One region of the Mesorhizobium sp. M0244 genome, then DNA from elsewhere that is predicted to be linked to it. Evidence: predicted binding sites of a transcription regulator. Region 1 holds the regulator's gene; the other holds the start of a gene.
The links. Region 1 encodes PhoB, which activates phosphate uptake and scavenging genes when phosphate is short. Its sites were predicted from a motif close to TGTCATNNANCTGTCAT; they were not measured.

Region 1 (4,358 bases):
TCAGCCTGTCGCTGCCCGAGCGCAGTGTCACGGCCTTCATCGGGCCTTCGGGCTGCGGGAAGTCGACGCTGCTGCGCGTCTTCAACCGCATCTACGAGCTCTACCCGAAACAGACAGCCGAGGGCCAGGTCCTGCTCGACGGCAAGAACATTCTCGACCGGTCGCAGGATCTCAACCTGCTCAGGACCAAGATCGGCATGGTGTTCCAGAAGCCGACGCCGTTCCCCATGTCGATCTACGAGAACATCGCCTTCGGCGTCAGGCTCTACGAGAATCTCGGCAAGTCCGAGATGGACGGCCGCGTCGAACAGGCGTTGAAGCGTGCCGCGCTTTGGGGCGAGGTCAGGGACAAGCTCAACGCCAGCGGCTTGAGCCTCTCCGGCGGCCAGCAGCAGCGGCTCTGCATTGCCCGCACCGTGGCAGTGAAGCCGGAAGTCATTCTGCTCGACGAACCGGCCTCGGCCCTCGACCCGCTGTCGACCGCCAAGATCGAGGAACTGATCGACGAATTGCAAGCCGACTACACGATCGTCATCGTCACTCACAACATGCAGCAGGCGGCGCGCGTGTCGCGCCAGACTGCCTTCATGTATCTGGGTGAGCTGGTCGAGTTCGACCGGACCGAGAAGATCTTCACGTCGCCCCGCGAGAAGCGCACGCAGGACTACATCACCGGCCGCTTCGGCTGAGCGGTGCCGATCACGCAGACGAGGACAATATCATGGCCGAACATACAGTCGCGTCTTTCGACGAGGATCTCGAGCAGATCAGCAAGCTGATCCGCGACATGGCCGATCTCGCCGGTTCGATGGTCGGCGGGGCGACCAAGGCCCTGTTGAATTCCGACAATGCGCTGGCGCAGCGCGTTGTTTCGGACGACGCCATCATGGATGCGCGTCAACGCGAACTGGACGACCGCGCCATCACCCTGATCGCCAAGCGCCAGCCGATGGCCCACGATCTGCGCCATGTCGTCGGGGCGATCCGCATGGCCGGCGACCTCGAACGCATCGGCGACCTTGCCAAGAATATCGCCAAGCGTGTGAGTGCGGTCGGCCTCAGCGTCACGCCGCGCGACCTATCGCATTCCATCGATGCGATGGCGCAGCTGGTGCTCATCCAGGTGCAGGGCGTCATCGAGGAGTATGCTGCCGGCGATGCGGCCGCGCTGGCCAAGCTACGCGCCGCCGACGAGCGCATCGACGTCAAATACACGTCCGTGTTCCGCGAGCTGTTGACGTACATGATGGAAGACCCGCGCAACATCACCGCTTGCACGCATCTGCTGTTCTGCGCCAAGAATCTGGAGCGGATCGGCGACCATGTCACCAACATCGCCGAAAATGCGTATTATGTGCTGACCGGCGAGCAATTGCCTGTCAATCGTCCGAAGCAGGACGAAACGACAATGTCCGCACCGGTGACATGATGGGGGTGCCCAGCCGATGATCGCACCACGCATAATGGTGGTGGAGGACGAGGAGCCGTTGGGTGTGCTGCTCCGCTACAATCTCGAATCCGAAGGCTACCAGGTCGAGGTGGTGACACGCGGCGACGAAGCCGAGATCCGTTTGCAGGAGAATGTGCCCGATCTTCTGGTGCTCGACTGGATGATACCAGCGGTTTCCGGCATCGAGCTCTGCCGACGGTTGCGGGTGCGCCCCGAAACCGAGCGGCTGCCGATCATCATGCTGACCGCGCGCGGCGAGGAGAGCGACCGGGTGCGCGGTCTTTCGACCGGCGCCGACGACTATCTGGTCAAACCGTTTTCGACACCGGAATTCATGGCCAGGGTCAAGGCGCTGCTGCGCCGCGCCAAGCCGGAAGTGCTGTCCAGCGTGCTGAAGGTCGGCGACATCGTGCTCGATCGCGAATCGCACAGGGTCTATCGCAAGAAGAGCGAAATCCGGCTCGGGCCGACCGAATTCCGGCTGCTCGAATTCATGATGCGGCATCCCGGCCGCGTCTTCTCGCGCAGCCAGTTGCTCGATAATGTCTGGGGCGAGACGATCTACATCGACGAACGCACCGTCGACGTGCATGTCGGGCGGCTGCGCAAAGCCGTCAATAACGGCCGCATGCCGGATGTCATCCGCACCATCCGCGGTGCCGGCTATGCGATCAGGGAAGATTGACCTGCCTGGTCAGGCTACGTTCTTTCTGATGCCGGGCCTCATTTGCGCGCCCGGCGCGAAAATCTCCTGGTCGACGAAGCTTAACGCCCGCATCGCGCAGCCTTCGCGGATCAGCGGCAATTCGTTCGGCTCGGTGTCGAAGGAGATCGAGCTCGAATGCTGGCCACCGGCGGTCTGGGCGATGGCCTTGCGCAAGGCCGGCTCGATCAGATCGAAGGCGGCGGCACTGACGCCGACCATCGCGACCGGTGCTGGATCGATCAGCGCGAACAACGAGCCGAGACCGAAACCCAGCGCTTCGCCGGCCCTGCGGTAGGCCTCGCGTTCCGGCCCATCCTTCTCGCGGGCCCGGGCCGCCAACGCGCGCATGTCGGCGTCGCTGACGTCGGCGACCGGTTTGCTGTCTTCGCTCATCCCCGTAGCGTTGCGCCAGATGGCGTAATTGCCTGCATAGGCCTCGATGCAGCCGCGCCGCCCGCAACGGCAGAGCGCGCCGCCTGGACGATGGATCATGTGGCCAAACTCGCCGCCCGAGGAATGCGTGCCGGTGAACAGCTCGCCCTTCAGCACCAGCCCCATGCCGATGCCGTGCGAAAGCAGGATGGCGATGAAGTCGTCGCGATAGCGATCCGGATCGCGCCAGCGCAAAGCCACCGCCATCATATTGCAATCGTTCTCCACCGTGGCCGGGATGCCGAATTCGTCTTCCAGCATGTCGGCAAAGGCGATGTCCGTCTGCGGCGTGATCGGCGACCACAGCATGGCGCGTGCAGGGGAGTCGGTAATTCCCTGAATCGCCAGGGCGATGCGGGCGACACTGCGGACGTCAAGGTCTGGATCTTCCAGCCGGCGCCGGACGATGGCCATGCATTCGCGGATCAGCTCGTCGCGCGGCATGGTCAGCGTGTCCAGCCGGCGCTGTTCCTCGACGACCACCTGTCCCGCATAGTCGATGATGGCGGCCGACAGGAAATTCAGCGACAACACCACGGTCAGCACCGCCGCCGCTTCCGGGTTGAGGGCGAGGCCGACCTGCGGACGACCGCGTTTCAACGAAACGGGCTCGTTTGCCTTGCTCTCGGCGAGGATGCCTTCCCGTATCAGGTCGGAGGAGATCGCCGATATGGTCGAATGGCTGAGGCCGGTGGTTGCAGCGATCTCCGTACGCGACGGCTGGCTGGCCCGGCGCACCGCCGAGATCACCATCGCCCGGTTGCGCCGGCGCAAATCGTCATGGCGGATTCCGACCGACATCGTTTTGCTTTCCTCCCGGTTGCCGCGGCCGCTCATGAACCGGAAGCCGTCGGTAATGTCCGACAAATAGTGTCAGATACAGGCAAATAGTGTCAGATGCCGGCGGCGCTGTCATCGTTTATTCCGACACTCGAAAAAACTCGGAGAGTCATCAAAATCCATCAGAATCGATGTTGACAGCAGCCGGAGATCGGGTCAGTATTTTTTCGAGGCTCGAAAAAATTAACGCCTCTAGCTGGTCTTTGGGCCAATTGGTCACGCCGTACGCGGCGCAGGGAGGATATGATGAAGAAATTCACGACCGCCATTCTGGCGGGTGTCGCCATGACGCTGACGCTCGCGTCGGTGGCGCAGGCTAAGGACAAGGTCATCGGCGTTTCGTGGTCGAATTTCCAGGAGGAGCGCTGGAAGACCGACGAAGCCGCAATGAAGGCCGCCATCGAGGCCGCCGGCGACAAGTATATTTCCGCCGATGCACAGTCCAACCCGGGCAAGCAGCTCACCGACGTCGAGAGCCTGATCTCGCAGGGTGCCAACGCACTGATCATCCTGGCGCAGGACGCCTCGGCGATCGGGCCGGCTGTGCAGAAGGCGCTGGACGAAGGTATTCCGGTCGTCGGCTACGACCGGCTGATCGAGAACAAAGACGTCTTTTACCTGACCTTCGACAACAAGGAGGTCGGCCGCATGCAGGCCCGCGAAGTGTTCAAGGTGAAGCCGGAAGGCAACTACGTCTTCATCAAGGGCTCGGGCGCCGATCCGAATGCCGATTTCCTGTTTGCCGGTTCGATGGAAGTGCTGAAGGACGCCATCGACAGCGGCAAGATCAAGAATGTCGGCGAGGCCTATACCGACGGCTGGCTGCCGGCCAACGCCCAGAAGAACATGGAACAGTTCCTGACCGCGAACGACAACAAGGTCGATGCCGTAGTCGCCGCCAATGACGGCACCGCCGGCGGCGTCGTCGCC
Region 2 (4,358 bases), on a different contig from region 1:
ACGGAAGAACAGTTTCGAGGTCGCCCGCGCCGGTCCTTCCGTATCCACCGCCCACAGACCGTCAGTGCGGCCCGTGGCCTTCGGACCCTGGCCGTCGGTGGCGACCCAGAGGCGGCCGGCCGAATCGACCGCGCAATTGTCCGGCATGCCGAACCAGCCATTGGCGGTGGTTGCGGTCGAGAAGGTGGCGCCGACTTCGGCCACAGCGGGGTCGCCGCACTTCAGCAGGATTTCCCACTTGCCCTTTGTCGCAGTGAAATCGCCGCCATCCTCGACGATCTCGATGATATGGCCAAAGGCGTTTTCGGCGCGCGGGTTGGCGGCGTCGACCTGATCGGCCTTTCGCTTCGAATTATTGGTCAGCATGACATAGACCTTGCCGTTGGCGGCATTGGGCTGGATGTCTTCCGGGCGGTCCATCTTGGTGGCGCCGAGCAGGTCGGCGGCGCGGCGCGTCTCGATCAGCACGTCGGCCTGGCCGGCAAAGCCGTTCTCCGCCGTCAGCGGACCCTGGCCGAAGACGATCGGCAGCCATTCGACCGAACCGTTCTCGGCGAACTTGGCGACATGCAAGGTGCCGTCGTCGAGCAAATTCATGTTGGCGGCGCGCTCGTTCGGGTTGAACTTGCCGGTGGTGACGAACTTATAGACATAATCGAAGCGCTCGTCGTCGCCGAGATAGAAGACGACACGGCCATCCTTGGCGACGATCGATTCTGCGCCCTCATGCTTGAAGCGGCCCATCGCGGTGCGCTTCCTCGGCACCGAAGTCGGATCCTGGACATCGACCTCGACGATCCAGCCGAAGCGGTTCGGCTCGTTCGGCTCCTTGCCGATGTCGAAGCGGTCGTGATGCGCAGCCCATTCATAGGCGCCTTCGGGAATGCCGAGGCGCTTGTAATTGGCCGCTTCCTTGTGGCCCTGCGGCAGCTCGCCAGAGAAATAGCCGTGGATGTTCTCCTCGGCCATGACATAGGTGCCCCACGGCGTGACGCCGCCGGCGCAGTTGTTGATGGTGCCAATGATTTTCGTGCCGCTCGGGTCGGCGCTGGTCTTGACGCGGTCGTGGCCGGCGACGGGGCCGGACAGCGCGATATCGGTGTTGGAGGTAATGCGTCGGTTGAGCTTGCCGTCGCCCACGACCTGCCATTTGCCGGCTTCTTTGCGGATCTCGACAATGGTGCCGCCATGCGCGGCCATCTCGACGTCGACTTGTTCTTTGCTGAGGGCCGTCTGCTTGGCTTTGCCGTCGACGATGGTGACGAGGCCCGGAAACATCAGATGCGGATTGGTGTATTCGTGATTGACCACCAGCAGGCCGTGCTCGGCCGAGCCGTCGATCGGGATATAGCCGACATAGTCGTTGTTGTAGCCGAATTGTCTGGCCTGGGCCTCCGCCGACTGTTTTGTCGGATCGAATTCCGGCGAATCGGGGAAAAGCGGATCGCCCCAGCGCAGCAGAACATCGGCGTCGTAGCCTGGTGCGACGTGATGCTTATCGTCGATGCCGGCTTCAAGCTCGTCGAAAGCGAAGGCAGAGCCTTCGGCGGCGCGGGCGTTGTCGGCGGTGATCAGCGCCAGCGGGCTGACGGTTGCCGCTATGGCCGAGACGGCAAGCGAGCCCTTGAGGAAGCCGCGGCGCGAGAACCGCGCGGCGATGATCTCGCCCATGGTGCGGTTGTCGGAGGGATTGATGGCCGGGCCGTTGTTTTCCTCGAGCTGGCTGGTGCGGAATCGGGCGTCGGGGGAGCGATGTTCAGTCATGGGGGCTTGCCTCTGGCTTCTTGGGATGGCTGGAGCGTGGCGCTTGACTGACCGCCTATCGCCGGCAGATCACAGTTTGATGACGTTGCCGGTCAATTTCCAGCTTCAGATTTCGCGTCCGTGATCGGCCCCGCTTGACCGCGACCGGCGCTTCGGAAACAAGAGCTGCGGCAGGCGCGGAAGGACCGCATCGAGAGGAACAAAAAGTGAGTTTCTGGGGACTGGGGCAGCTCGGCGTTTCGACAGTGATCTTTCTGCTGGCGGCGACGGCGGCGAAGCAATGGGGACTGGCGCCGAGCCTCGGCAAGATGGTGCTGACGCTGGCGCTCTATTCGCTGGGCAATCTGATCATGCTGAGGCTGATCCGTGAATTCGGCATGTCGGTGTCGTTCAGCCTGTCGGCGGTGATCCAGCTGGTGTCGGTCAACGTGGTGGCGCTGGTCTTCTTCGGCGAGCGCGTCAATGCCTTGCAGGCGACCGGCATCGTGCTCGCCGTCGCAGCTGTGGCGCTGATAACGCTCGGGCCCTATCTGCAAAAGCTGTAACTGCGATCGGGCCGATGAAGAACACTGCAAGCAGGCTGCGCAACTGGCTGGAGTTCCCGGTCCTGCTGGCTGGGCTGATCATTGCCGGCGGGCTGTGGGGGTTCGAAGAGCTGATGGAAATGGCGCGGGCGACCACGCCGCATGCCTTCGACACCGAAATCCTGCTCGCCTTCCGCAAAGCCGGCCAACCCGACAATCCGATCGGACCGGCATGGCTGGAAGGGGCGATGCGCGACATCACCAGCCTCGGCAGCGCCAGCGTGCTGGTACTGATCACTGCGGCAATGATCGTCTATCTGCTCCTCATCCGCAGGCCAGGCGCGGCGCTTCTCATGTTCGTCGCGGTGGCGGGCGGCCAGGTCCTGTCAAGCGTGCTGAAATTCGACATCGACCGGCCGCGCCCCGATCTGGTCTCGCATCTCGCCGACGTGGCATCGCTTTCGTTTCCGAGCGGCCACGCCATGCTGTCGGCGGTGACATATTTGACGCTGGGCAGCATGGCGGCGCGGTTTTTGCCCGGGCGGACAACGAAAATCTACGTGCTTGGGCTGGCGGTGCTGACGGCGGTGCTCGTCGGCATCAGCCGTATCTATCTCGGCGTCCACTGGCCATCCGACGTGCTGGCCGGCTGGTGCGCCGGCTTTGCCTGGGCGATGCTGTGCTGGCTGGCGGCACGGTTCCTGCAGCGATGGCTCGGGCGGGCCGATGGCACCTGACTCAGTAAGTCAATTTGCGGTCAAATCAGCCTGTTAATCAGGCCATGGCCGCAGCCTGCCAGCAGGAAAACCATCGACAGCAAGGCTGTCGATGTCGTCAACGGTTTGAATATCTTCACCCGCTTATCCTGTTGAAGTCGTTGCCTGTGAAATCGGGATCGCAGGGCCGCCAAACGATCCCGAGTCTGTAGCATGATAGCGTATCGGCTGGCAAAGAGTGGTGCATGTCTCACATGTGCAGGATGATGCTTGAACCATTATAACAAAGGTATTATACGTGACATTGCAGACTCAGACGGGGGTTTTGGCCGATGATCACTGCCGCGCAGATGCGTGCCGCGAGGGCGCTGGCCGGCATCGACCAGAAGACGCTCGCCGAGCGCGCCGGGGTTTCGCTTCCAACCATCCAGCGCATGGAAGCGAGCGACGGCGTGGTCCGGGGCGTGGTCGATACGCTGATGAAGGTCATCCAGGCACTTGAAGAGGCCGGGGTCGAGCTGATCGGCGAGAACCAGGCGAGCGAGCGTGGCGGCAGGGGTGTTCGCCTCAGGCCTGTCACGCCGCAGAACCCGCAAGGCTGACGGTACTGCCGCATCGGCGGAAATCGAGATCGATTTTCGGATAGTCCGATGCGCGGTTCAAAAGTATTGGAGCGTACCTGTGCGCCCATTTGGACGCACGCCGCTCCAAGTCGCGACGGCGACCGCCGACAGTCTTGCCGACGATCCCGCCGCCTCCTTGGTTTCATGCGGAAGGCACTCGATGGATCAGACCCGGCGGGCAGTGCATCAACCAGCGCGGCCGACATTTTCCGAACTGTTCACGCCGAAGCTGGTGACGGTGCTGCGCGAGGGCTACACGCTCGAGCACTTCAAGGCCGATGCCATCGCCGGGCTGACCGTCGCCATTGTGGCGCTGCCGCTGTCGATGGCAATTGCCATTGCTTCAGGCGTGACGCCGGAGCGCGGGCTTTACACCTCGATCATCGGCGGCTTCCTGGTCTCGGCGCTGGGCGGCAGCCGTTTCCAGATCGGCGGCCCGGCCGGCGCCTTCATCGTGCTGGTGGCGGCGACGGTGGCGCGGGTCGGCGTCGATGGCTTGCTGCTGGCGACGATGATGGCCGGCGTTTTCCTGCTTGCCATCGGCTATCTCCGGCTTGGCACCTACATCAAGTTCATCCCCTATCCGGTGACCGTAGGCTTCACCGCCGGCATCGCCATTATCATCTTCTCTGGCCAGATCGTCGAACTGTTCGGGCTGAAGCTCGCCGGCAAGGAGCCCGGGCCGCTGGTGCCGAAGCTGATGGCGATCGGCGAGGCGGCCGGCACGATCA

Region 2: the regulator PhoB is predicted to act here: its motif matches at 1,833-1,849, upstream of NKJ08_RS30785 (PhoX family protein).

The regions. Positions count from the first base shown of each region.
Region 1 covers NZ_JAMYSE010000002.1:131,012-135,369, forward strand. The annotation lists gene pstB (phosphate ABC transporter ATP-binding protein PstB) at 1-689, shown strand, start outside; gene phoU (phosphate signaling complex protein PhoU) at 722-1,429, shown strand; gene phoB (phosphate regulon transcriptional regulator PhoB) at 1,446-2,135, shown strand; gene NKJ08_RS02960 (ROK family protein) at 2,145-3,389, opposite strand; gene xylF (D-xylose ABC transporter substrate-binding protein) at 3,675-4,358, shown strand, end outside.
Region 2 covers NZ_JAMYSE010000083.1:20,942-25,299, forward strand. The annotation lists gene NKJ08_RS30785 (PhoX family protein) at 1-1,764, opposite strand, end outside; gene NKJ08_RS30790 (hypothetical protein) at 1,971-2,309, shown strand; gene NKJ08_RS30795 (phosphatase PAP2 family protein) at 2,324-3,025, shown strand; gene NKJ08_RS30800 (helix-turn-helix domain-containing protein) at 3,337-3,606, shown strand; gene NKJ08_RS30805 (SulP family inorganic anion transporter) at 3,788-4,358, shown strand, end outside.